DNA from 3 places in the Kitasatospora sp. NBC_00458 genome. Region 3 is predicted to be linked to each of the others. Evidence: riboswitches for the same ligand, from Rfam matches in the RefSeq annotation. Region 3 holds a riboswitch; each other region holds the start of a gene.
What was found. Region 3 has a riboswitch for cyclic di-AMP ahead of OG550_RS30055 (glycoside hydrolase family 16 protein). Riboswitches for the same ligand answer to the same signal wherever they lie in the genome.
Positions count from the first base shown of each region.

Region 1: linked by a shared signal. The riboswitch ahead of OG550_RS22245 (LysM peptidoglycan-binding domain-containing protein) and the one ahead of OG550_RS30055 (glycoside hydrolase family 16 protein) in region 3 are both predicted to bind cyclic di-AMP.
Region 2: linked by a shared signal. The riboswitch ahead of OG550_RS10385 (C40 family peptidase) and the one ahead of OG550_RS30055 (glycoside hydrolase family 16 protein) in region 3 are both predicted to bind cyclic di-AMP.

Region 1 covers NZ_CP107904.1:5,334,404-5,342,138, reverse strand. The annotation lists gene OG550_RS22260 (DUF501 domain-containing protein) at 1-629, opposite strand, end outside; gene OG550_RS22255 (FtsB family cell division protein) at 619-1,122, opposite strand; gene eno (phosphopyruvate hydratase) at 1,233-2,519, opposite strand; gene OG550_RS22245 (LysM peptidoglycan-binding domain-containing protein) at 2,854-3,825, opposite strand; cyclic di-AMP (ydaO/yuaA leader) riboswitch at 3,827-3,974, opposite strand; gene OG550_RS22240 (cytochrome P450 family protein) at 4,205-5,503, opposite strand; gene OG550_RS22235 (SDR family NAD(P)-dependent oxidoreductase) at 5,661-6,086, shown strand; gene OG550_RS22230 (MazG family protein) at 6,185-7,207, opposite strand; gene OG550_RS22225 (hypothetical protein) at 7,492-7,735, opposite strand, start outside.
Region 2 covers NZ_CP107904.1:2,644,392-2,652,126, reverse strand. The annotation lists gene OG550_RS10415 (aminotransferase class V-fold PLP-dependent enzyme) at 1-341, shown strand, start outside; gene OG550_RS10410 (Lrp/AsnC ligand binding domain-containing protein) at 393-674, opposite strand; gene OG550_RS10405 (rhomboid family intramembrane serine protease) at 716-1,516, opposite strand; gene OG550_RS10400 (hypothetical protein) at 1,719-1,988, shown strand; gene OG550_RS10395 (NYN domain-containing protein) at 2,438-3,739, shown strand; gene OG550_RS10390 (C40 family peptidase) at 3,951-4,997, shown strand; cyclic di-AMP (ydaO/yuaA leader) riboswitch at 5,374-5,526, shown strand; gene OG550_RS10385 (C40 family peptidase) at 5,513-6,721, shown strand; gene OG550_RS10380 (C40 family peptidase) at 6,948-7,735, shown strand, end outside.
Region 3 covers NZ_CP107904.1:7,363,887-7,371,621, reverse strand. The annotation lists gene aceB (malate synthase A) at 1-1,252, opposite strand, end outside; gene OG550_RS30065 (IclR family transcriptional regulator) at 1,480-2,298, shown strand; gene OG550_RS30060 (hypothetical protein) at 2,525-3,049, shown strand; gene OG550_RS30055 (glycoside hydrolase family 16 protein) at 3,213-4,454, opposite strand; cyclic di-AMP (ydaO/yuaA leader) riboswitch at 4,478-4,546, opposite strand; gene OG550_RS30050 (phenolic acid decarboxylase) at 5,101-5,430, shown strand; gene OG550_RS30045 (alpha/beta hydrolase) at 5,492-6,646, opposite strand; gene OG550_RS30040 (TetR family transcriptional regulator) at 7,115-7,735, opposite strand.

The sequences.
Region 1 (7,735 bases), 2.0 Mb from region 3:
CCGGCCTCCTGGGCGGCCCGCTTGGCGGCCCGCTCGACGGCCTTCTGCTCCTTGGCCGCGATCACGGCCGCGTTGTCCTGGTCCTTGGCCCGGTTGCGGGCCACCCGCGCACCGGCCTCGGCGACCTCGTCGGCGGAGACGCAGGGGCCCTTGGCCCACCAGTCCTCCAGCATGCCGATCGCCTCGTCGCCCAGCGGGTTGACGCCCTCGCCGGCCGCCAGCGAGTGGCCGACCAGCACGTGCAGGCACTTGACCCGGTCCGGCATGCCGCCGGCGCTCGGGAAGCCCTCCAGCACCTCGATGGCGTCGCGGCGGGCGATGTAGTCCTCGTGCGCCCCCTGGTACGCGGCGGCCAGCTCCGGGTCCTCGGCCAGCCGGGCCGTCTGGTCCTTCATCACGCCGTCCGCCTCCAGGGTGCCGATCAGCGAGGCGGCCTTGGGGCAGGTCAGGTAGTACAGCGTCGGGAACGGCGTGCCGTCCGGCAGCCGGGGAGCGGTCTCCACGACGTCCGGGTTGCCGCAGGGGCAGCGGTGGGCCACGCCGCGCAGGCCGCGCGGGACCCGGCCGAGCTGCGCGGCGATGGCCGCGACGTCCTCGTCGGAGACGGTGGGGTGGTTCTCAGTGGTCATGGGGGGAGCTGTCTCCGGCGGGGACGGGGGCGGGTGGTGAGGGAGGGGCGGAGGCGGCGGCCGGAGCCCGGGCGGGGGCCGCCGCGACGGTGGCGGCGGCGTCCACCGAGTCCCAGACGCTGGCGTACCAGGGCCTGCCGGTCTTGACCGGCCCGGCGGCCGGGTCCTGCGCGGGCGGCGGTGCGCCGAGGGACGACCCGGACCCGCCCGGGGCGGCCGGGTCCACCGCGATGTACGGGGTCTCCCCCGGCATCGCGTAGTGCAGCCGGGCGCGGGCCTGGACCTTGACGTACTCCGGGTCCTGCCAGCGGGCCTTCTCCCGGCGGAGCTGCTCGACCTGCTGCCGGGCGTGCTCGGCCTTGGCCCGCTGCGCGGTGATCTCGGAGCGCTGGGAGATGAACTGCCGGGTCGGGTACGCCAGGATCGCCACCAGTGAGCAGAGCACCAGGACGAGGACGGTCGCCCGGCTCGTGAACCGAGGCCGGGCCGCCAAGCCCGGGATCCTCCAGCCTGCCATCTCCGGTGTCCCCTCCTGGTCGCGACGGTGCCCCGCCGTCCACCCTACGGGGTGAACAGGCGGGGCACCGGCGGGAGCTGTGTGTGTCAGCCCTCGTACTTGAACCGCGGGAAGGCGCCGCGGCCGGCGTACTCGGCGGCGTCGTCGAGGATCTCCTCGATGCGCAGCAGCTGGTTGTACTTGGCGACGCGCTCGGAGCGGGCCGGGGCACCGGTCTTGATCTGGCCGCAGTTGGTCGCGACGGCCAGGTCGGCGATGGTGACGTCCTCGGTCTCGCCGGAGCGGTGCGACATCATGCAGCGGTAGCCGTTGCGCTGGGCCAGCTCGACGGCGTCCAGGGTCTCGGTCAGCGAGCCGATCTGGTTCACCTTCACCAGCAGCGCGTTGGCGGTGCCGGTCTCGATGCCGCGGGACAGGCGGGCCGGGTTGGTGACGAACAGGTCGTCGCCGACGATCTGGACCTTGTCGCCCAGCTTGTCGGTCATGGCCTTCCAGCCGTCCCAGTCGGACTCGTCCAGCGGGTCCTCGATGGAGACCAGCGGGTAGGCGGCGACCAGGCCGGCGTAGTACTCGATGAGCTCGGCGGAGGTGAGCGCCTTGCCCTCGAACTGGTAGGCGCCGTCCTCGTAGAACTCGGAGGAGGCGACGTCCAGCGCCAGCGCGACGTCCTTGCCCGGCACGTAGCCGGCCTTCTGGATGGCCTCGACGATGAGGTCCAGGGCCTCCCGGTTGGAGTCCAGGTTCGGGGCGAAGCCGCCCTCGTCGCCCAGGCCGGTGGAGAGGCCGCGCTCCTTCAGCACGCCCTTGAGGGTGTGGTAGACCTCGACGCCCCAGCGGACGGCCTCGGAGAAGGACTCCGCGCCGATCGGGGCGATCATGAACTCCTGGATGTCGACGTTGGAGTCCGCGTGCGAGCCGCCGTTGAGGATGTTCATCATCGGGACCGGCAGGACGTGCGCGTTCGGGCCGCCCAGGTAGCGGAACAGCGGCAGGTCGCTGGCCTCGGAGGCGGCGTGCGCGACGGCCAGCGAGACGCCCAGGATGGCGTTGGCGCCCAGCGAGGACTTGTCCGGGGTGGCGTCCAGGTCGAGCATGGCCTGGTCGATCAGGCGCTGCTCGGTGGCGTCGTAGCCCACCAGCTCCGGGCCGATCTGCTCGATGACGGCCAGGACGGCCTTCTCCACGCCCTTGCCGAAGTAGCGGTTCTTGTCGCCGTCGCGGAGCTCCAGCGCCTCGAAGGCACCGGTGGAGGCACCCGACGGGACAGCGGCACGGCCGGTGCTGCCGTCGTCGAGGCCGACCTCGACCTCGACCGTGGGGTTGCCACGCGAGTCGAGGATCTCACGGGCTACGACGACATCGATGGACGGCACGAGGCATCTCCTAGCGGAAGACGGTTCGGCTGACGGTGGGGTGCTGTCGGCCGGACGATTGCGGAGTCGTTACGACCAGAGCCTAACCGCACGGGCTCTCCGGGCCACGTCGGCCTCGGTCCCGTCTCAGCGTGTGGCACTGCTACCCACCGGTAGTTCACCTGGTTGACCCACGGGGAGGGGCCGGATCCGGACGAAGGGGGACGAGACCGGCCGGCCCCGCCCCCCTGCCGCCGGTCCGTCGACCGGACGGCCCGGCCCGGTCGAACCGGCCCGGCCCGAACGGACGGAGCGGGCCGGACGGACCGTGCGGGCCGGACGGAGCGGACCGGCATCAGCCGAGGGTCAGCACCTGGCCGGGGACGATCAGGTCCGGGTCGCCGCCGACCGTGCCGCGGTTGCCGTCGTACAGCGCCTGCCAGCCGCCGGAGACGCCCTGGCCGGCGGCGATGCCGGCGAGCGTGTCACCGGCCTGGACGGTGTAGCCGTGGCCGGCGCGCTGCTGGGCGGCCGGAGCGCTCTGGGCGGCCGGGGCACTCTGGGCGGCGGCCGGGGCGGCGTACTGCTGGTAGACGCTCTGGTGGCTGGTCCAGTACCAGGCGCCGTTGTTCTGGTACCAGAACACCTTCGCGTCGGCGTCCCAGCCGGCCTTGCCGGCGAACGACGGGGCCTGCGCGTTCTGCTGCACCTGCGGCTGGGCCTGCTCGGCGCGCTGCTGCACGTACTGCTCGGCCTGCGGCTTCGGGGCCTGCTGCTGCGGCTGGGCCTGCGGCTTGGGGGCGGCGTGCTTCGGGGCCTGCTGCGGCTGCTGGGCGGGCTTCGGCGTCTCGGGCTTCGGCGAGGCGTGCTTCGGCGCCGTCGGCTGCTGGGCCGCCGGCTTGGCGTCCGCCGAGGAGTCCGCCGAGGTGTCGACCGACGCCGGGGCGCCGCCCTTGCTCAGACCGGCCTTCTTGGAGCAGACCGGCCAGGCGCCCGGGCCCTGCGAGGCGAGGACCTTCTCCGCCACCGAGATCTGCTGCGCCTTGGAGGCCTGGTTGGCCTGCGGCGCGTACGCGGTGCCGCCGAACGCCTTCCAGGTGCTGGAGGTGAACTGCAGGCCGCCGTAGAAGCCGTTGCCGGTGTTGATGCTCCAGTTGCCGCCCGCCTCGCACTGGGCGACGGCGTCCCAGGTGGAGACCGGGGCGGCGGAGGCGCCGGTGGCGCTGAGGATCGGCATCGCCAGGCCGACGCCGGCGACACCGGCTACGGCGATGGCCTTCTCGGTCTGGGTGCGACGACGGTGACGGCCGTTTCCAACGAACAGCATGAAGGTCCCTCTCCGCACGCCTGCGAGGTGAGCTGTCGGGTTCGGACCGGGAGGTGGCCCGGCCGCACGAGGCGGCTTCACCCCAAGCCGTGGGGACGGCAACAAACCTGGTTCCCCCGCCCCTGCCCAGGGTCTGGTCGGTTTCCCGGGGCACGGCGGGCAGGACTCGGCGTTCCGTGCTCGGGGCTCGCAGCTGCGAACTCCAGGGAGAGTAGACAGATCCGCGGAGCAATCACAAGCTCATATCGTCGGTATCACACGGAAATCACGTCAGGCGATCGATTGCCCACCAACAGAGGCGCTATGTCCGGGTTGATGGTGGTTCAACCCACGCACAGAGGCGCGCCGGAGACCCGCCGTCAGCGTGTCGCGGGCCGGGTCAGCCGACAGCCGGAGTGTCGGCGGAAGGTCCGGTAGGAGCCTCCGTGGGCGCTTTCTCCGGGGTGAATTCCACCGGAAGTTCACGAAGTCCACGCATGATCAGACCACCGCGCCACCGCAGGTCCCCGGGACTGCCCGCGAGCCGCAGATCGGGCAGCCGGGTGAGCAGGGTGGCCAGCGCGGCCCTCCCCTCCAACCGGGCCAGCGGGGCGCCGATGCAGTAGTGGATGCCGTGCCCGAAGCCCAGGTGCGGGTTGTCCGCGCGCGCCAGGTCGAGGGTGTTCTCGTCGGCGAACCGCGCCGGATCGCGGTCCGCCGCCGCGAGCACCACCAGCACCGGGTCACCGACCGGGATCTCCACTCCGCCGATGGTCAGTGGGCTGGTCGCGAACCGCCAGGTCGCCAGCTCCACCGGCCCGTCGTAGCGGAGGAGTTCCTCGATCCCGGTCTCCAGCAGACCGCTCTCGCCCCGGGCGATCGAATCCTGGAGCAGCGCCCGCTGCCCCTGGTTGCGCAGCAGCGCGTAGGTGCCGTTGCCGATCAGGTTGACGGTCGTCTCGAACCCGGCGAAGAGCAGGATGAAGGCCATCGCCGCGGCCTCGTTCTCGGTGAGGTGCTCACCGTGGTCGCTGGCCCGGATCAGCCCGGAGATCAGGTCGTCCCCGGGGTCCGCCCGCTTGCGGTGGATCAGCTCCGCCAGGTACGCGCGCATCCTCTTCACCGCGCGCCCCACGCCACCGCGCTGACCACCGCCGTGCCGGATCATCATCCCGGCCCAGTCCCGGAAGTCGTCCTGGTCCTCCGGCGGCACCCCGAGCATGTCGCAGATCGCGTAGATGGGGAGCGGGAAGGCGAACTCGTGGATGAGGTCGGCGCTCCCGCGCTGCGCGAAGCCGTCGATCAGCCGGTCGGTCAGCTGCTGCACCCGGGGCTCGAAGGCCGCCACCCGGCGCGGCGTGAACGCCTTCGACACCAGGCGGCGCAGCCGGGTGTGGTCCGGCGGGTCGATGTTCAGCAGGTGCGTCATCAGGTCGGCCTGGCGCTCCCCCGGGATGCCCACCCGGCCGGTGCGGTGCGCCTGCCCGCTGTGGTGCACCGGGTTCTTCGAGAGCCGGCCGTCCGCCAGCGCCTGCCGGGCGTCCGCGTACCGCGTCACCAGCCACGCCTCCACCCCGCTCGGCAGGGTGGTGCGGTGCACCGGCTCGTGCTCCCGGAGCCAGGCGTACGCCGGGTACGGGTCGGCGGCGAACTCCCAGGTGAAGAGCGGAGGGCGGTCGGAGGCGGGCTGAACTGGCATGGGAGGACGGTATCCCGGGTGTACTCCGGACCCGGGAGGCGTGAGCCTGGTCACCTGAGGGGTATTCCCTGTTGCGGGGGGTCAGGACGTGCCTACGATCCTCCGCAAGATGTCCGTGGGCGCCGGTGCGGAGCCGCCCACAGGGAGGAGCAACACCATGCGGGTCACCGGTTCGGTCGTCGTGATCGCAGTACTCAACGGCGGGTCGGGGGCCGACCTCGCCCGCAGGTTCACGGCCGCCGGAGCCGCCGGGCTCCTCATCGCCGACCAGCAGGTCGGCATCGCCGAGGACCTCGCGACGGAGCTCGACCGACCGGGCTGTCCGGTCGTCGGCGTCTGCGGCGACATCCGCCGCCCCAGCGACGTCGCCGCCCTCGTCGACACCGCCGAGAAGCACCTGGGACCGATCGACCTGTTCTGTGTGGCCGGACCGGGCGGCGAGCGGATCGTCTCGCTCGCCGAACTGCCCGCCCACCTCGACCTGGAGCGGCTCGCGGAACTGGTCGCGCTGGTCGGCGAGGCGATCGGCGAGGTCGTCCCGGCGCAGCGGCGGCGGCCCGTGGAGGACGTCGCGCGGGTCTGAGGGGGCGGGGGCGCGGGCGGAGCCGGCCGCGCGGGCGGAACGGGCTACTCGGGCTGCTCGGGCCGCGCGGGCGGCGCGGACTACTCGGCCTCGGTCGGCTACTCGGGCTTGAGGCCCTCGGCCGCACGGACGGCGTCGCGGTAGCCGCGTGCCGCCGCCCGCAGCGCCGCGTCCACGTCCACCCCCGCGTCGTGCGCGCGCTGGGCCACCGCGAGCAGCAGCCCGCCCGCCGACTCCGCCGTGAGCTCCGCGGGCAGCTCGTACGCCTCGTCCGGCACGCCCCCGAACCCGGACCGGCGCACCCGCGACACCAGCTTCGCCGCGTACGCCAGCGACGGCAGCCCGGCCGGCACGCCGTCCAGCACCGACTCGCGATCCGACTTCTCCGCGGCCTTCAGCGTCTCCCAGTTCGCCTCCACCTCGGCCGAACCCGCCGCCTCGGCGTCCCCGAACACGTGCGGGTGGCGGTACATCAGCTTCTCGACGATGTCACCCGCCACGTCGTCCACCGAGAAGGGGTCCGTGGGGTGCTCCTCGGCGATCCGGGAGTGGAAGAAGACCTGCAGCAGGACGTCCCCCAGCTCCTCGCGGAGCGTGTCGCGGTCGCCCTCCTCGATCGCCTCGACCAGCTCGTAGGCCTCCTCGACCAGGTACTTCACCAGACTGGCGTGGGTCTGCTCGGCGTCCCACGGGCAGCCGCCCGGCGAGCGGAGGCGGTCCATCACGGAGACCAGGTCCAGCAGGCGGGCGCCCGGCAGGTCGTACGAGCCGGGCAGCACCTCGATCTCCGGCACCTCGCCCGCGTGCTCCACCGCGAGGCGCGCCAGCGCGTCGGTCAGCCCGGGATCGCCGTCCGGGCCGCCCAGCCAGACCGTCGGGCCCGCCCCGGCCGGCTGGCCGGTCAGCAGCCTGGCCAGCGCCGGCGCGGAGCCGGGCGCCACGACCTCCACCTCGACGCCGGCCTGGCGCACGGGAGCGAGCTGCGGATGCCCGGCGTCCCCCGCGAGCACCCGCCCCGCCGACCGCAGTGCCTCCCAGGCGGGCCAGGAGAGCAGGCCGGGGGCCACCCGGTGAGTGGTGGTGAGGAGGACCAGCTTCGCGCCCGGAGGATTCGTCGTCACACCCCCGAACCTACCCGGCACCGCAGCCTCCCCGCTCCCGGGTTTCGCCTCCCCCCGGCCCGGCCCCGAGCGGCCGGCCGACCTCGCCGACGCCCTGCTCCACGTCCCGCCGGGCACCCCCGGCCACAACCGCCGGGCCACCCCCACCGCGCCCGCCGGCGCAGCTAGCCGGACCCGCCGACCTCCCGCTCCGCACCACGCCGAGCACCCGGCCACACCCACCACGCGGAAAGCCGGACCCGCCGACCTCCCGCTCCGCACCGCGCCGGCCTCGCCTGCTGCGGTCAGCGGGTCAGCCAGGGGTGGGTGGTGGGGGCGAGCGTGACGTGGTCCGGGTCCCAGGTCCCGTAGCGGGGGTTGACGCGCAGCTGGAGGGCGGTCGCGGCGGCGGCCAGCGCCCGGCGGACCGCCCTGTCGCCCGCCGGGGTACCGGCGTCCTCACCGGCCGCGGCGGCGAGGCGGCGGATGCCCAGCCGTCGGCGGACGTAGTCGTCGATCGCCCCGCCCGGTACGCCCAGCGCGGCCAGT
Region 2 (7,735 bases), 4.7 Mb from region 3:
TCTCCTTCGTCGTCCAGGGCTGGAACAGCTCGCACTTCTCGGCCGCGCTCTCCGCCGAGTACGGCATCGGCGTGCGCGACGGCCTGTTCTGTGCGCACCCGCTGGTCCGCACCCTGCTCGGTGACGAGGACGTCGCGCCGTCCGAGTGCGGGGCGCCGGAGCCGTCGCTGCCGGGCGAGCGCAGCCTGAACGCGATCCGGGTGAGCTTCGGTGCGGGCACCCCGGACGAGCACGTGGACCGGTTCCTGACCGCTGTCCGCGAGCTGGTCACCGACGGCGCGGCCTGGAACTACCGGAACGAGGGCGGCCGCTGCGTCGCGGACACCCGGCGCGGCGCCTGAGCGGGCGCCCGGCACTCCGACGGGCGGGGCGCCCGTCGGAGGACTGACGGGTCAGGCGTCGAGGCCGATCGCGAAGGCGGCTTCGAGGTCGTGCTGGGAGTAGGTGCGGAAGGCGATCTGGGTCTCGGTGTGGGCCACGCCCGGGACCTTGTTGAGCCGGCCGGGGATGACCTCGGCGAGGTCGTCGTGCCGCCGCACCCGCACCATCGCGACCAGGTCGTACCCGCCGGTCACCGAGTAGACCTCGCTGACGCCCTCGATGGCGGCGATCGCCTCGGCGATCTCCGGGATGCGGTCGACACTGGTCTTGATCAGGACGATGGCGGTGATCACGGTGCGAGCTCCTTTGTGAGGTGCCGCCAGGGTATCGGGCGTCAGCCGGGCGGTCGCGGGGGGCGGGCGGCCCGGGTCCGGCGCTCGGCGAGGGTGCAGGCGTAGAGGAAGCCGGCCGCGAAACCGATGACGTGCACCAGGTAGGCGACTCCGGGGCCGGCCGAGTGGACCGACCACCACTGCAGGGCGAACCAGAGCCCGAGCACCAGCCAGGCGGGGAACCGCAGCGGCAGGAAGAGCAGCAGCGGGACGAGCGTGGTGACCCGGGCGCGCGGGTGCAGCCGGAGGTAGACGCCGAGGACGGCCGAGATCGCCCCGGAGGCACCGATCAGCACCCGGGTGGAGTTCGGCGAGTGCGCCTCGGCGAGCGCGAAGCCGTAGGTGGCCACCGCGCCGGCCGCCAGGTAGAAGAGGACGAACCGGGAGCGGCCCAGCCGCCGTTCGACGGTCGGGCCGAAGACGTGGAGGAAGAGCAGGTTGCCCAGCAGGTGCAGCCAGCCGCCGTGCAGGAAGAGCGCGCTGAGCACCGAGAGCGCCGGGTGCTTCCCCGGGGTCGGCGCGGCCGGGCAGCCGGGCACCGGGTCGGGGGCCTCGGCCAGCTGTTCGGCGGTGAGCGGGTGCCCGGTCAGCAGTTCGGCGGGCACGGTCCCCCAGCGCTGCTCGTAGCGCTGCTCGGCGCAGACCCGCTCCTGGCCGCGCCCGTACAGCGGGTTGAGTCCGGCGGCGGGCCCGAGCAGGAAGACCAGGGTGTTGAGCGCGATCAGCACGTAGCAGACCGCCGGAGCGGTGGCGGCCGGTCGGCCGTCCCGTGCACCGGCGTGGTCGAGGACCGGGATCGCCATGCGGCCAAGCATCCCTCCGCCGGGCCGGCCGGCACCGCGTCGTTACGGCAGGTGGCCCAAGGCGGCGATCGCCGTGACCGGTGGTCACGAAGGTTGCCCCAGGCAATAGGCTTGGGGCGGGCATTCCCGCCTCCCGCCGCCGACGCCGGGGCTCCGGGGGGAGCGCCTGAGCCCATCCAGGGACCACCCGAGAGGACCCCCGATGACCGTCCCCGCCCTGACCGCCGAGACGCGCTGGCGCTGCACGCTCTGCGGAAACCTGACCCGCTTCGACGTCACCCGCACCGCCCGGGTGACCGAGTTCCTCCACTTCGACCTGGCCGGCGAGTCCAAGGTCGAGGAGACCCAGATCCTCAGCGAGACCGTGGAGTCGGTGCGCTGCCGCTGGTGCAACGCGGTGGACCAGGTCGAGCTGGTAGCCCGTCCGGGCGCGGCGGACGCCGGGGCCGAGGCCGCCGGCGAGCAGGGCTGATGCCCGGTCCGTGCGGTGGGCGGCACACGGCGTGGCCGTCCGCCGCACGGGACAATACGGAGAGAACGCGCGGAGTGTGACGGGGGTGGCGGCCACCGGCCGTCCCCCGCTGGACCAGGATCGGAGCCGAGGACGTGGTGGACGCAGCGAAGGAGCCCGCCGGGCCGCAGGGGCAGCAGCCCGCTGTGGACGCGCAGGCGCCGGACGCGGCCGGGGCCGCTCCCATCGGAACCGAGGGCGCGGCCGGGACTGCCTCCGGCGAGGAGCCCGGCGGCGGTGACGAACCGGCGGCAGCCGACGGTGGAGCGGCCGGAGCGGACGCGCACGACGGGGCGGATTCCCCCGGCCGGTCCCCGGACGGCGGTTCCGGGGCGGACGACGCGCCCGACCGGCCGGACCGCGGCGGCGGGTCCGAAGCGGAGGCGGAGGCCGAGGCGACCGCCGAGCGCCTGGACCGCCCGCTGCCCGAGGGGGTGCGCCGGCGGGTGGTCGGCCTGGCCGCCGACGCGCTCGGCGGCCTGCCGCTCGGTGAGCTGCCGCAGTCGCTGCGCCAGTACGCCAAGTTCACCCCGGCCCGCCGGGCCAAGTACGCCGCGACCGCGCTGGCCGCCGCGCTGGAGTCCGAGCCGGCCTTCCGGGTGCGGATAGCGGAGCGGCTGAGACTGGGCCAGCCCGATCTGGTCCGGGCCCTGGAGGCGGGCACCGTGCCGGGCGCCGCCGATCCGATGGACGTGGCCGCGGCCGCCTACCTGGTCCGTTCGGCGGGCTGGAGCCGGCTGGTCGCGGAGGCGGGCGAGGAGGCCGAGCGGGCCGGCGCCGAGGGCGCGGCGGCCGAGGCGGCCCGGCTGGTGGAGAAGCTGCAGGCCGAGCTGACGGAGCTGAGGGCCGCCGCGCGGGCCGACCTGGACCGGCACCGGGCCGAGTCGGAGGACGTCCGCAAGGAGGCCGAGTCGCTCCGCCGGAAGGTCCGTTCGCTGGAGAGCGACACCCGCCGGGCGCAGGCCGAGACCCGCAAGCTGGCCGCCGAGCTGGAGGCGGTCAGGGCGCAGACGGCGGCCGAGCGGAGCGCCGGCGAGAGCGAGACGCGGCGGCTGCGGCACCGGGTGACGGAGCTGGAGAACGCCGTGGAGCAGGGCCGCCGGTCGGCCCGCGAGGGGCGCAGCGTCGAGGACATGCGGCTGCGGCTGCTGCTGGACACCGTCCTGCAGTCGGCCCAGGGGCTGCAGCGGGAGCTGGCGCTGCCGGTGTCGCAGATCCGTCCGGCGGACCTGGTGGAGGCGGTGGTGCCGGGCTCGGCCTCGCCGCACGACGTGGCGCGGCGCGGCCTGGCGGAGGACGACCCGGCGCTGCTGGACCAGCTGCTGGCGATCCCGCAGGTCCATCTGGTGGTGGACGGCTACAACGTGACCAAGACCGGCTACCCGACGCTGCCGCTGGAGCAGCAGCGGATCCGGCTGCTGGGCGGGCTGGCGATGCTGGCCCAGCGCACCCAGGCGGAGGTCACCTGTGTGTTCGACGGCCAGGACCTGGACGTGCCGGTGATCATGGCGCCGCCGCGCGGGGTGCGAGTGCGGTTCAGCCGGACGGGGGAGACGGCGGACGAGCTGATCCGCCGGCTGGTGCGGGCCGAGCCGCAGGGGCGCCCGGTGGTGGTGGTCTCCACCGACCGGGAGGTCGCGGAGGGCGTGCGGAAGGCCGGCGCGCGCCCCGTGGCCTCCGTCCTGCTGCTCAACCGGCTGGCCCGGCCGTAACCGTCCCCCGGATCCGGGGGACGGGAATGACGCCTGGTCAGTGCCCGGGTTGCGGTGATGTGCGGATCTCGTGAAGTCAGGGCGGGGGAGACGGGTTCACGCCAACGGGGGAGTGGCGCAATGCGTGGATCTTCACTAGGGTCTGGCGTCAAACCTATTTTCCGGATTCTCACCCGAACAGGTGAGTCCATTGGAAGAAGGAGCCGGTCTTTTGGCCTCCCACCGCCGTCCCAAGCAGCCCAGCCGCGCGCGGGTGTCCGTGCTCACTGCGGCCGCTGCGACCGCGGTCGCCCTCTCCGCCCAGGTCGCCGCGCACGCCGCGCCCAGCCCGTCCCCCAAGAAGGAGGACGTGAAGGCGCAGATCGACCAGTTGCAGGAGGAGGCCGAGCAGGCCACCGAGCGCTACAACGGCGCCAAGGAGCGGACCGACCAGCTGCGCAAGCAGGCCGACCAGCTCCAGGACCAGGTGGCCCGCGGTCAGGAGCAGATGACCCAGCTTCAGGCCGGGCTGGCCGAGGTGGCCGGTGCGCAGTACCGCACCGGCGGCATCGACCCGTCGGTCCAGCTGATGCTCTCCTCGGACCCGTCCGGCTACCTGGACAAGGCCTCCAGCGTCCAGCAGGCCAGCTCCAGCCAGACCGAGGCGCTGAAGGGTCTCCAGGACCAGCAGCGCCGGCTGGACCAGCAGAAGGCCGAGGCGGCCGCCGTACTGGCCTCGCTGGACACCACCACCAAGGACCTCAACCAGTCCAAGGCCGAGGTCAACAAGAAGCTCAAGGAAGCCCAGGACCTGCTGAACTCGCTCAGCGCCGCCGACCGCGCGGCCCTGAAGGCGGCCCAGCAGCAGCAGGAGCGGGCCTCCCGCGGCGGCACCGAGCGGCCCGACCTGGGCGCGCTGCCGCAGGCCTCCGGCATGGCCGGCGCCGCGGTCGCCAACGCGATGGCCCAGCAGGGCAAGCCGTACGGCTGGGGCTCCACCGGTCCGAACAGCTTCGACTGCTCCGGTCTGATGGTCTGGGCGTACGGCAAGGCCGGCGTCTCGCTGCCGCGCACCTCGCAGGCGCAGGGCAACTACGGCACCCGGGTGCCGTCGCTCGCCGAGGCGCAGCCGGGCGACCTCATCATCTACCGCGACGACCGCAGCCACGTCGCCATGTACATCGGCAACGGCATGGTGGTGCACGCGCCGCGCACCGGCGACGTGATCAAGGTGATGAAGGCCGACGGCATGAAGATCAACACGATTCGCCGCGTCTGACGCCGCAGGGGCCGCCGGGGCGTCCGACCGCCTGACGGTCCGCCACGACACGCCCGCGGGCCCGCCGAAGGCCCTGTGATCCGCGCCACCTCCGAACGGGGGTGGCGCGGTCGTTTCGGGCGCGGGTTCGGCCGCGGGGTGAGGAACGATCAGCTCCGTGTGGAGCGGCGATCACACATGGTCATATTCACAAAAGAACTTGGGTATTCTTCTGGCTTTTTTCCGACAAGGATTTGAACGGATCACGGATCTGTTACTAGGGTCGTGTCTCGAACCACCGCACAGTCGATCACCCAGCCTGGGTGGCGGCGGGGGTTTACCGCCGAGTTCGTGAAGCAGCGGGACGGGCCAGTCGCCCGTCCGAGTGAGAGGCCCGCACCGCGGGTGGCTGTGGACCGGAGCCGGGGAACCACGTTCCTCCGGGGTGAATCGGCGCCAGGTCGGCCGCGGGAGCGGACGGTGAGGCGTCGTAGGGCACGCTTCCGCCCGAACCCGTCAGCTCACCCGGTAGGCGGATGAGGAAGAAGGAGTCCGCCTTCGTGGCGTCCCATCGTCGTCCCAAGCCCGCCGGCCGTACCCGGGTCTCGATCCTGACCGGTCTCGCCGCCGCCACCGTCGCGCTCTCCGCGCAGACCGGCGCCCACGCCGACCCGGCCCCGACCAAGGACCAGGTCAAGGAGCAGGTCGACCAGCTCAACGAGCAGGCCGAGATCGCGACCGAGAAGTTCAACGGCGCCCAGGCCAAGCAGCAGGAGCTGCAGAAGCAGGTCGGTGAGCTGCAGGACAAGGTGGCCCGCCAGCAGGCCGTGGTGACCGAGGCGCAGGGCGGCCTCTCCGAGATCGCCGGCGAGCAGTACCGCACCGGCGGCATATCGCAGACCGTCCAGCTGATGCTCTCCTCCAGCCCGGACAACTTCCTGAACCAGGCCGACGCCCTCAACCAGGCCGGGTCGACCCAGTCCGGCGCGCTGAAGGAGCTCCAGGAGCAGCAGCGCAGGCTCGACCAGGACCGCACCGAGACCCAGGGCAAGCTTGCCGAGCTGGAGGCGACCACCCAGCAGCTGAAGGCCTCCAAGGAGGAGGTCCAGGGCAAGCTGACGAAGGCCCAGGACCTGCTCAACACCCTCACCGAGCAGGAGCGCCAGGCGATCCGCGCGGCCGAGGAGAAGGCCGCCGCCGAGGCCAAGGCGAAGGCGGACGCCGCCAAGGCCGAGGCCGCCAAGGCCGCCAAGGCGAAGGCCGACGCCGAGCGCGCCTCCCGGGACAACGAGCGCAGCAACCTGAGCGCGCCGTCCGCCGCCCCGTCGGCGCCCGCGGCCTCCTCGGCCCCCGCCGCCGCCGCGCCCAAGCCGGCCGCACCCGCCGCCAACAGCTCGCGCGCCGCCGCCGCGATCGCCGCGGCCGAGAGCAAGCTCGGCGCCCCGTACGTCTACGGCGCCACCGGTCCGAGCAGCTTCGACTGCTCCGGCCTCACCGGCTGGGCCTACGCCCAGGCGGGCGTGTCGCTGCCGCGCACCTCGCAGGCGCAGGCCGGTGCCGGCACCCGGATCGGCTCGGACATCTCCCAGGCCCAGCCCGGCGACCTGGTGATCTTCTACGGCGACCGGCACCACGTCGGCATCTACGTCGGCGGCGGCCAGGTCATCCACGCCCCCAAGCCGGGTGCCTCGGTCCGCTACGAGGCGGCGTCCAACATGCCGGTCAACTCCATCGTGCGCCTCTGATCCCCGATCACGCGGCCTGCGCAGGCCCGGTCCCCCCACGCGGGAGGCCGGGCCTGCGGCTTTTCCGCCACTCGTGCTGATGTCCGAAAAGGAGTCAAATATTCGGGTTGGGAGGGGTTTGGACTCGGTTGCCCGGACTCGCTAACGTCTGCCACCGGACTCCCGCTACCAGCCGCCCTCCCCGGGGCGGCGGCGGACCCTGCCGCAGGATCGGAGCCGACGCCGCATGCCCGTGCACCGCCGTTCCCCGCTGTCAGGCGCGCACGCCCTAGCCCGGGCGCTGGTGCTCACCGCGGCGGCCACCACCGCGCTGGGCGTCGCGACCGGAGGCACCGCCCAGGCCGCGCCCGGCTCCCCGGACGGGCCCGCCGGCCGCAAGGACGTCAAGGCCCAGGTGGAGCAGCTCTACGACGAGGCCGAGCAGGCGTCCGAGCGGTACAACGCCGCCCAGGAGGCCCAGCAGAAGCTCCAGCACGAGACCGGCACCCTCCAGCAGCAGATCGCCGTGGCCCAGGACGAGCTGAACCGGCTCCGCGGCGACCTCGGCGCGGTGGCCGGCGCCGAGTACCGCGGCGGCGGCATGGCGCAGACCGTCCAGCTGATGCTCTCCACCGACCCGGAGGGCTACCTCTCCCGGGCCCGCAGCCTCGACCAGGCCGCCGAGCGGCAGAACGAGACGCTCCGCGAGGTGATCGCCCGCCAGCGCGGGCTGGACCAGCGCCGGGCCGAGACCTCCGCCAAGCTCGCCGAACTGGACCAGACCCGCAAGGCGCTCGCCGAGGGCAAGCAGCAGATCCAGCAGCGGCTCGCCAAGGCGCAGCGGCTCCTCAACAGCCTCGGCGCCGTCGAGCGGGCCAGGCTGGCGGCGCAGGACGCCAGGGAGGCCGAGCAGCGCGCCACCCGCGGCACCGACCGGCTGGACCTCGGCACCACGCCGCCCGCCTCCGAGCGAGGCGCCGCCGCGCTGGCCGCCGCCGTGAGGATGATCGGCTCGCCCTACGTGTACGGATCCAC
Region 3 (7,735 bases):
GTTCCGCGGCGGTGACCGGCCCGGCCGGACCGGGGTTCTCCTTCTGGTGCGGGCGCTCGCCGAGGACGGCGTCGAAGCAGGCCCGGGCGACCGGGACGAGGTCCGGGTGGGCGACCCACGAGCCGTCGAAGCCGTTGCCCGCCTCGCGCTCCTTGTCGGCCGTGACCTTCGTCAGCGCGGCCGCGTTGACCTCCGGGTCCCTGCGGCTGGGGATGAACGCGGCCATCCCGCCGATCGCGTGGGCGCCGCGCCGGTGGCAGGTCCGGACGAGCAGCCGGGTGTAGGCGGCCATGAACGGTGAGGCCATGGTCACGCTGTTGCGGTCCGGCAGGACGTACTGCGCGCCGGCGTCGCGGAAGTTCTTGACGATGGAGAAGAGGTAGTCCCAGCGGCCCGCGTTGAGTCCGGCGGCGTGCTCCCGCAGCTCGTAGAGGATCTCGTCCATCTCGAACGCGGCGGTGATCGTCTCGATCAGGACGGTGGCCCGGACGGTGCCGTGCGGGATCCCGAGTTCGGCCTGCGCGTGGGTGAAGACGTCGTTCCAGAGCCGCGCCTCCAGGTGGCTCTCGGTCTTCGGGAGGTAGAAGTACGGGCCGGAGTTCGGGTCCTCCGCGCCGCGGGCGAGCAGCCGGCCGGCATTGTGGAAGAAGTAGAGGCCGAAGTCGAGGAGGGCGCCGGCCACCGGTTCGCCGTCGACCAGCAGGTGGTTCTCGTCCAGGTGCCAGCCGCGCGGGCGGACCACGACGGTGGCCAGTTCGGCGGCGGGCCGGAGCGTGTAGGCCTTGCCGGCCGGGGAGGTGAAGTCGATCCTGCCCTCGAAGGCGTCGATCAGGTTGATCTGGCCGCTGACGACGTTCTCCCAGGTCGGGGAGGTGGCGTCCTCGAAGTCGGCGAGCCAGACCCGGGCGCCGGAGTTGAGGGCGTTGATCACCATCTTGCGGTCGGTGGGGCCGGTGATCTCCACCCGCCGGTCCCGGAGGGCCCGCGGCGCCTCGGCGACCCGCCAGTCGCCGGCGCGGACGGCGGCCGTCTCCGGGAGGAAGTCCAGGGTGCCGGTGCGGGCGATCTCGGCACGGCGGGCGCGACGGCGGGCGAGCAGTTCGCGGCGGCGCCCCTCGAACGCGCGGTGCAGGCCGACGACGAAGGCGACCGCCTCCGGAGTGAGCACCTCCTCGGCCCGGTGGACACGCGGACCGGCAACAGTGACGACCGGAGCGGCGGAGGGGGCGCCGGGTCCCTGATCTGAAGCCATGAGCAGGACACTCCTAAGACAGTTGATCCTTGCGGCGGTTGACCGACAGTTGATCCGAACCCCAGCAAACGGAGGGCTTGATTCTGTAAGGTGGAGACTAGTTTCCGCGATACAGAATTTCAACGGTTTGTTGAGGAGATCGCTGGGACTGTACTCCTCCCCCGACAGCGAAGGGAACGCCGGTGGCCCCGACCTCCGACCGCGCCTCCGACACCGCGCCCGACCCCGTGCCCGACAGAGCTCCGGACGGCGCGCCCGACCCGGCACCCGAGCGGGCGCCGGCCCCGGAGCGCTCCGGCGGCGGCGTGCAGTCCGTCGAACGCGCCTTCCAGCTGCTGGAGGCGCTGGCCGACGCGGGCGGCGTGGCCACGCTCAGCGAACTCTCCTCCTCCTCCGGCCTGCCCATGCCCACCATCCACCGCCTGGTTCGTACCCTCGTGCAGCAGGGCTATGTCCGCCAGGACACGGCGCGCCGCTACACCCTCGGCCCGCGGCTGATCCGGCTCGGCGAGACCTCCGGGCGGCTGCTCGGCAGCTGGGCCCGCCCCTACCTGGCCGAGCTGATGGAGGCCACCGGCGAGACCGCCAACCTCGCCGTGCTGGAGGGCGGCGAGGTGGTCTACGTCGGGCAGGTGCAGTCGCGGCGCTCAATGCGGATGTTCACCGAGGTCGGCCGCCGGGTGCAGCCGCACTGCACCGGCGTCGGCAAGGCGCTGCTGGCGCAGCTGCCCGAGGAGGAGGCCCGCGCCGTCCTGGGCCCCAACCCGCTGCCCGCGCACACCCCGCACACCGTGACCGACCCGCAGGAGCTGCTCCGCCAGCTCGCCGAGGCGCGCGAGCGCGGCTACGTGGTCGACGACCAGGAGCAGGAGATCGGGGTGCGCTGCATCGCGCTCGCGGTGCCGGGTTCGCCCACCCCGACGGCGCTGTCGGTGTCCGGTCCGGAGGCCCGGATCCGGGCGCTGGAGGAGCAGGTCGGCACCGCCTCGCTGGTGCCGGTGATGCACGGGATCGCGGCCCGGCTGGGGCAGGTCCTGGCCCCCTGACCGGGCGCCGCCGGAGGTCTCCCGCGCAGGAAGTCGGCGCCGTCGACTTCCTGCGCCCGCGTTCGCCCAGTGGAGCGACCCGAGGGCGGGTTGCCCCGGCGGCGGGGGAAGGGTCGGTCACTGTGGGTCGGGACGTGCCCGCGACGGCGCGGGGCGCACGAACGCAGAGGCAGGGTGAGCGGCGATGTCGCGCAGAGGGTCCGTACGAAGCTTCCTCGGCAGGTCGTTGACGGTGGGGTCCGCGCTGGTGGCGCTGGCCGCCGGACCGGCGTGGGCGTGTCCGGACGACGGCCCGGCGGCGGGCACCGATCCGGGCAAGGAGAACGCGGCGGCCGCGCCCGCGGTGACCCCGGCGCCCTCCGACTCGGACCTGGAGGTGGTCCGGCTGGACCCGGACGCCGCCGCCCCCGGCGGCACCACCACGGTGCACGCCTTCATCGGCAACGGCGGACCGGACCGGACGGCCTCCGCGTTCACCGTCGTGGTCACCCTGCCGGAGGGGGTGACGGCCGAGGGGCCGTTCTTCCCGGAGAACTGCTACGAGTTCCAGAACGGCCACCGGGTGCGCTGCACCTTCCCGGCCGGACTCGGCGTCTTCCGCAGCGCGACCGCCCTGATCCCGGTCCGGCTCGCCCCCACCGTCCCCCTCGGCGAGCTGTCCGGCGGCTACGTCGCGGTGCGCAGCGACGACGACCGCAACGAGGCCAACAACCGGCAGCCGTTCACGATCCAGGTCGTGCAGACCGCCTGAGACCGCCCGCCCCGGCCGGGGCGGGCGGTCTCCACGGACGCCGGGTTCCCGTCCGGACGGCTTTGCAAAGTGTCACTTTGCAAAGTGCCGTCCGCCGGGTCGGCGTCCTCGCGGGCACGTCCTCGCGGGCACGTCCTCGCGGGCACGTCCTCGCGGGTACGACCTAGCGGTAGACCCGGACGTAGTCCGCGGCGAAGGTGATCGGCGCAGTGCCCTGGGGCGCGGGGTGGTACTGCCCCGCGCTCAGGGACAGGTTGAGGATCAGGTACGCGGACCAGTCGGTGCCGACGCCCTTGCCGTCCGAGAAGACCTTGACCCCGTTGACGTACCAGTCCACGGACGTGGCGCCGTAGTGGGTGCCGATGGTGACCCAGCCGTCCTTCGAGATCGCCTTGGCGTCCGTGTAGTACAGGTGGCCGGGCTTGACGTGGTTGGTCAGCTCCAGCAGGTTCGGGTTGTCGGGGTGGTACTCGAAGGTGTCGATCTCCCCGTTGCCGTTCTTCCAGGTCCAGAGCGCCGGCCAGGCGCCGGTGCCGGCGGGGAGCTTGACCCGGGTCTCGGCGTAGTCGCCGGTCTTCACCTGGAAGCCCTCGCTGGAGTACTCGGTGGTGAGCAGTCCGGTGTCCCAGGACTGCTTGCCGTTCTCCAGCTTGTTGGCGCCCGGCTTGGCGGTGAAGGTGGCGGCGCCGCCCGAGACGGTGACGTTGTTCTTGTTCAGCCAGTCGAGCTTGTTGTCGTCCGGGTTGTGGTTGCCGTAGTGGTAGGCGCTGCTGCGGTCGCCGGTCCAGCGGGAACCGTAGGCGACGGGGCCGCTGAACTCGTCCGACCAGGTCAGCTTCTTGCCCGCGACGGGGGCGCCGGTGGCGGGCGGCGTGGTCGGCGTCGGGGTGGGGGTCGGCGTCGGGGTGACGGCGGAGGAGACCACGAGCTGGCGGGAGGGCAGGTTGTGCCAGGCGCCGCCGAGGTCCTGCCAGAAGCCGAACTGGGTGTAGGTGCCGGCCGCCAGGGTGCGCGAGCCGGTGGTGATCGACAGGCCGCTCGGGCAGATCTGCGCGTTGCTCGCGCTGCCGGGGAAGTCGAGGTTGCGGCCGGCCGCGTCACGGATGCCGACCCCGACGGTCTTGGCCGTGAAGCAGGCCGAGGAGTGGACGCTCAGCGACGCGGCCGAGGCCTTGCCGGCGACCATCGCGGCCGGGGTGAGGCCGTCCTGGGTGACGGTGGGCGCGGCCGCGGCGGGCGCGGTGGCGGCCTGGGCACCGGTGAGGGCCGGGACGCCGAGCAGGCCGGCGCCGGTGACGGCGAGCGCTCCGGTGACGGCCAGGGCGGCGGTGCGGCCCCGGTGGGAGGGGCGGGCGTGGCGGGGCGCGTGGCGCCGGGCAGGCTGCTGCTGCGGGGCAGTGGGCATGGCTTGGTCCTCTGCGACGCCTGCGAGGTGAGCTGTCGGGTTCGGGCTGAGGTTGCCCGGCCGCCTGTGGAGCGGCTTCACCCCTAGCCTCGGTCCGGGGCGCGGGGGCGCACGGACCGGGGCACTGACCTTGGGTCCCCCGCTCCCGTCCGCTGTGGTGCTCGGGTGCCGGCCGGCGGGTGGACAGGACTCGGCGTCCCGACGGCGGGAGTCCGCTGACAGCGGACGCCCCTGCAGGCTAGGCAGGCCGTCGGGGGCCGGACAACTCCGTACGGGCGGTTGTCGCGCAGGTCACAGGCCGGGCCGCGCGGATGATCAACGTGCCTGCGGAGTTGATCAGTTGGCGCGGCCGCTCCGGCCCGCACCCCCGCCGGGGCGGGTTCCGGCCCCGGCGGGGCCCCGTTCGCGCGGCCCGGAGGGTCCGGCGGGCCCGGGAGCCCGGTGCGCCCGGCGGAACGGGGAGCCGGGTGGGGCCGGACCGGGTGGGGCCGCCGCGGGTCCGGCGCGGGCACCGGTCCGCAGGCTGTCGCCCGATGCCCGAGTACGCCGCGAAAGACGGGGCAGTCGGATAGGTTGGAGATCCAACCCGTGCCGGAACCGTCCGGACACACCGAGTACCGCATGAGAGACGAGGACCAGCCCCACCATGACCGCCCCCCTGCCCGGCTTCGCCGGCCGCACCTTCCTGTTCCAGGTCGACAACGGCGCGGCCTTCCGCAACGCCTACTCGGCCGACGGCAAGCGGCTGCGCTGGGAGGGCCTCGGCGAGTCGGCCGGTCAGTGGGAGGACGTCGCCCTGCACGTCGCCGAGGTCGGGCCGCAGGTGTACTTCGTCAGCTGGACCGAGCAGAGCGGCATCACCGTCAGCCACGTCATGGACCTCGGCCGGATGACGGTCCGCGCGTTCTGGACGTACGAGGGCGAGGGCGGCCGGGTCGGCGAGCTGCACACCGGCACGCTGCAGTCCGTGGCCTGAGGCCCGTCGGGCCGGTCCCCCGAGGTGCGGGCCGGTCCCCCGAGGTGCCGGCCGGGACCGGTCAGACCGGCTGGTCGGACGACCGGCCCGGCACCACCAGGCGCTGGGAGATCCACTCCAGCGAGGACGGGAGCAGCTTGCTCCAGGTCTCGAAGTTGTGGCCGCCGGTCTCCAGCATGCTGTAGGAGACCTTCATCGGGCTGCGCACGGCGGCCACGAACGCCTCCGTCTCGCGCCGGTAGTTGCCGTCGCCCTCCTTGGTGCCGGCCAGCAGGACGGCGACCCCGGGCTGCGGGAGGTTCTTGAGGCGCCACATCAGGTCCGCCTCGTTGCGCCGCTGCTCGCTGCCCTTGAAGAGGTCCCCGGTGGTCGGGTCCTCCGCGGCCTGGTAGTAGCCGGAGAGCGAGACGGCGGTCGGGTAGACCTCCGGGTGGCGCATGGCCAGCTTGAGCGCGCAGTAGCCGCCGGTCGAGTTGCCCATGAACGCCCACGCCCGCGGGTCGGCGGAGACCCGGTAGGTCGCCTGGATCGCCGAGGGCACGTCCTTGGTGAAGTACGTCTCGGACTGGGCGCCGCCCGGGATGTCCTCGCACTCGGTGTCCTGCGGCAGTGCGGGCGAGGGGCGGACCAGCACCAGCACGGTCGGCTGCATCCGGCCCTCCTGGAGCAGCTTGAGCGCCGCGCCCGGGTAGTTCAGCCGGGTCACCAGGTTCTTGGCGATGCCGGGGAAGCCGGTGCTGACGACCAGTGCGGGGAACTGCGTCTGCTCGTACTCCGGCTGGAAGTACTGCGGCGGCAGGTAGACGTAGCCCTCGGTCGACAGCCGGGTGGTGGCACCGTCGATGCGGACCTCGCGGATCTCGCCGGACTGCCTGGGGTCGCGGCCGAGCGCCCCGCCGCCCTTCACCTCGGCGTGCCCGATGGTCTCGACGCGCAGCCGGCCGGACGCGTCCGCCTTGTTGTGGATGACCACCGGGCCGCTGTCGCCCGTCCCCAGCAGGTCGTCCCAACTGCTGTAGAAGGCGAAGTAGTTGTTGGCCACCAGGCCCAGCGCGGCGAGCACGGTGAGCTGGGTCGCGCACAGCGCGCCGATCCGGCCGAGCACCGCCTGCCACGTCCGCTTCGACAGTCTCGGCCACAGCCAGACCGTCCCGGCCATCGCCGCGACGGCGATCAGGACGGTCAGTGCCAGCACCTTGTGGCTCGTCAGACCCATGTCTTGTTTGCTCCCACGCCTCGTACTCCCCCGCCCCCGGGGGAAGGACACCCGGGAGGGCCGCCCTGGTTCCCCGTTCGCAACGGGGCCGTCGCCGGGGCGCGACCACCCACCCTAGCGGTCCGCGGCGGGGCTCCGGACCCGCCGACCAGCGGTAATCGCCTCGGTCTCCGGTAGGAGGCGCGCACCCGGCGACGCGTCGGCCACCCGTGGCCGAAGCGCCGGAGAACGGTGGCCGAACGCGGGTCCGCACGCCGGGCGCCGCCGCGGGCGGGGGGCTCCGGGGAGGGACCGGGCGACGAGGGGCCGCCGGAGCACGGGATTTCGGCGGAGCGGGGGATGCGCGCGGGGAGGTACGGGGCGCGGCCGGACCGGCAGGCGCCGGAGCGCGGACGGCGGGAGGGGCGCGTACCGGGGAAGGGCGCGGACGGCGGGGAGGGTCTCCGCCGCGCCGCGGCTGGGGGTCCGTCAGCTGACGCGGGCCCAGAGGCCGAGGCCCGCGGTGAGCTCCCGCATGCAGCGGGCGCCGAGCTCCCGGGGTGAGCCGGGGCCGGTGGGGGCGGCCCCGGAGGCGGCCCACTGCTCCAGCGCGACCCGGATGGCGGTGGTGGCCGCGGCGGCGGCGAGCCGGATCTCCAGCGCGTCGGTGCCCTGCGGGCAGCGGGCGGCGATCGCGGCGCGCAGCCGCTCCTCGGAGTCGGCGTGCACCCGCTGCCAGACCGAGGCGAGCCGGGGGTCGCGGAGCAGGTCGCGGGTCCACTGCATGGCCTCGACGGCGTCCGCGTCGGGCGGGGTCAGCGACTCGGCCGCCGAGCGCTCCAGCGCCTCGCGGACCGGCAGGCCCGCCGAGCCGTCGGCGAAGAGCCGCACCCAGCGCTCGCCGCCGGCCGCGAGCAGCGGCGCGACGGCGTCCTCCTTCTCCGAGAAGTAGCGGTAGAAGGTGCGCAGCGAGATGCCCGAGGCGTGGGCGACCTCCTCGGCGGTGGTCGCCTCGGCCCCGCGTGCGGCGAAGAGCGCGGCGGCCGCGCGGGCGATCTCCAGCCGGGTGATCTCACGGCGGCGCTGGTTGAGGGTGGGGCGTCCGGTCAC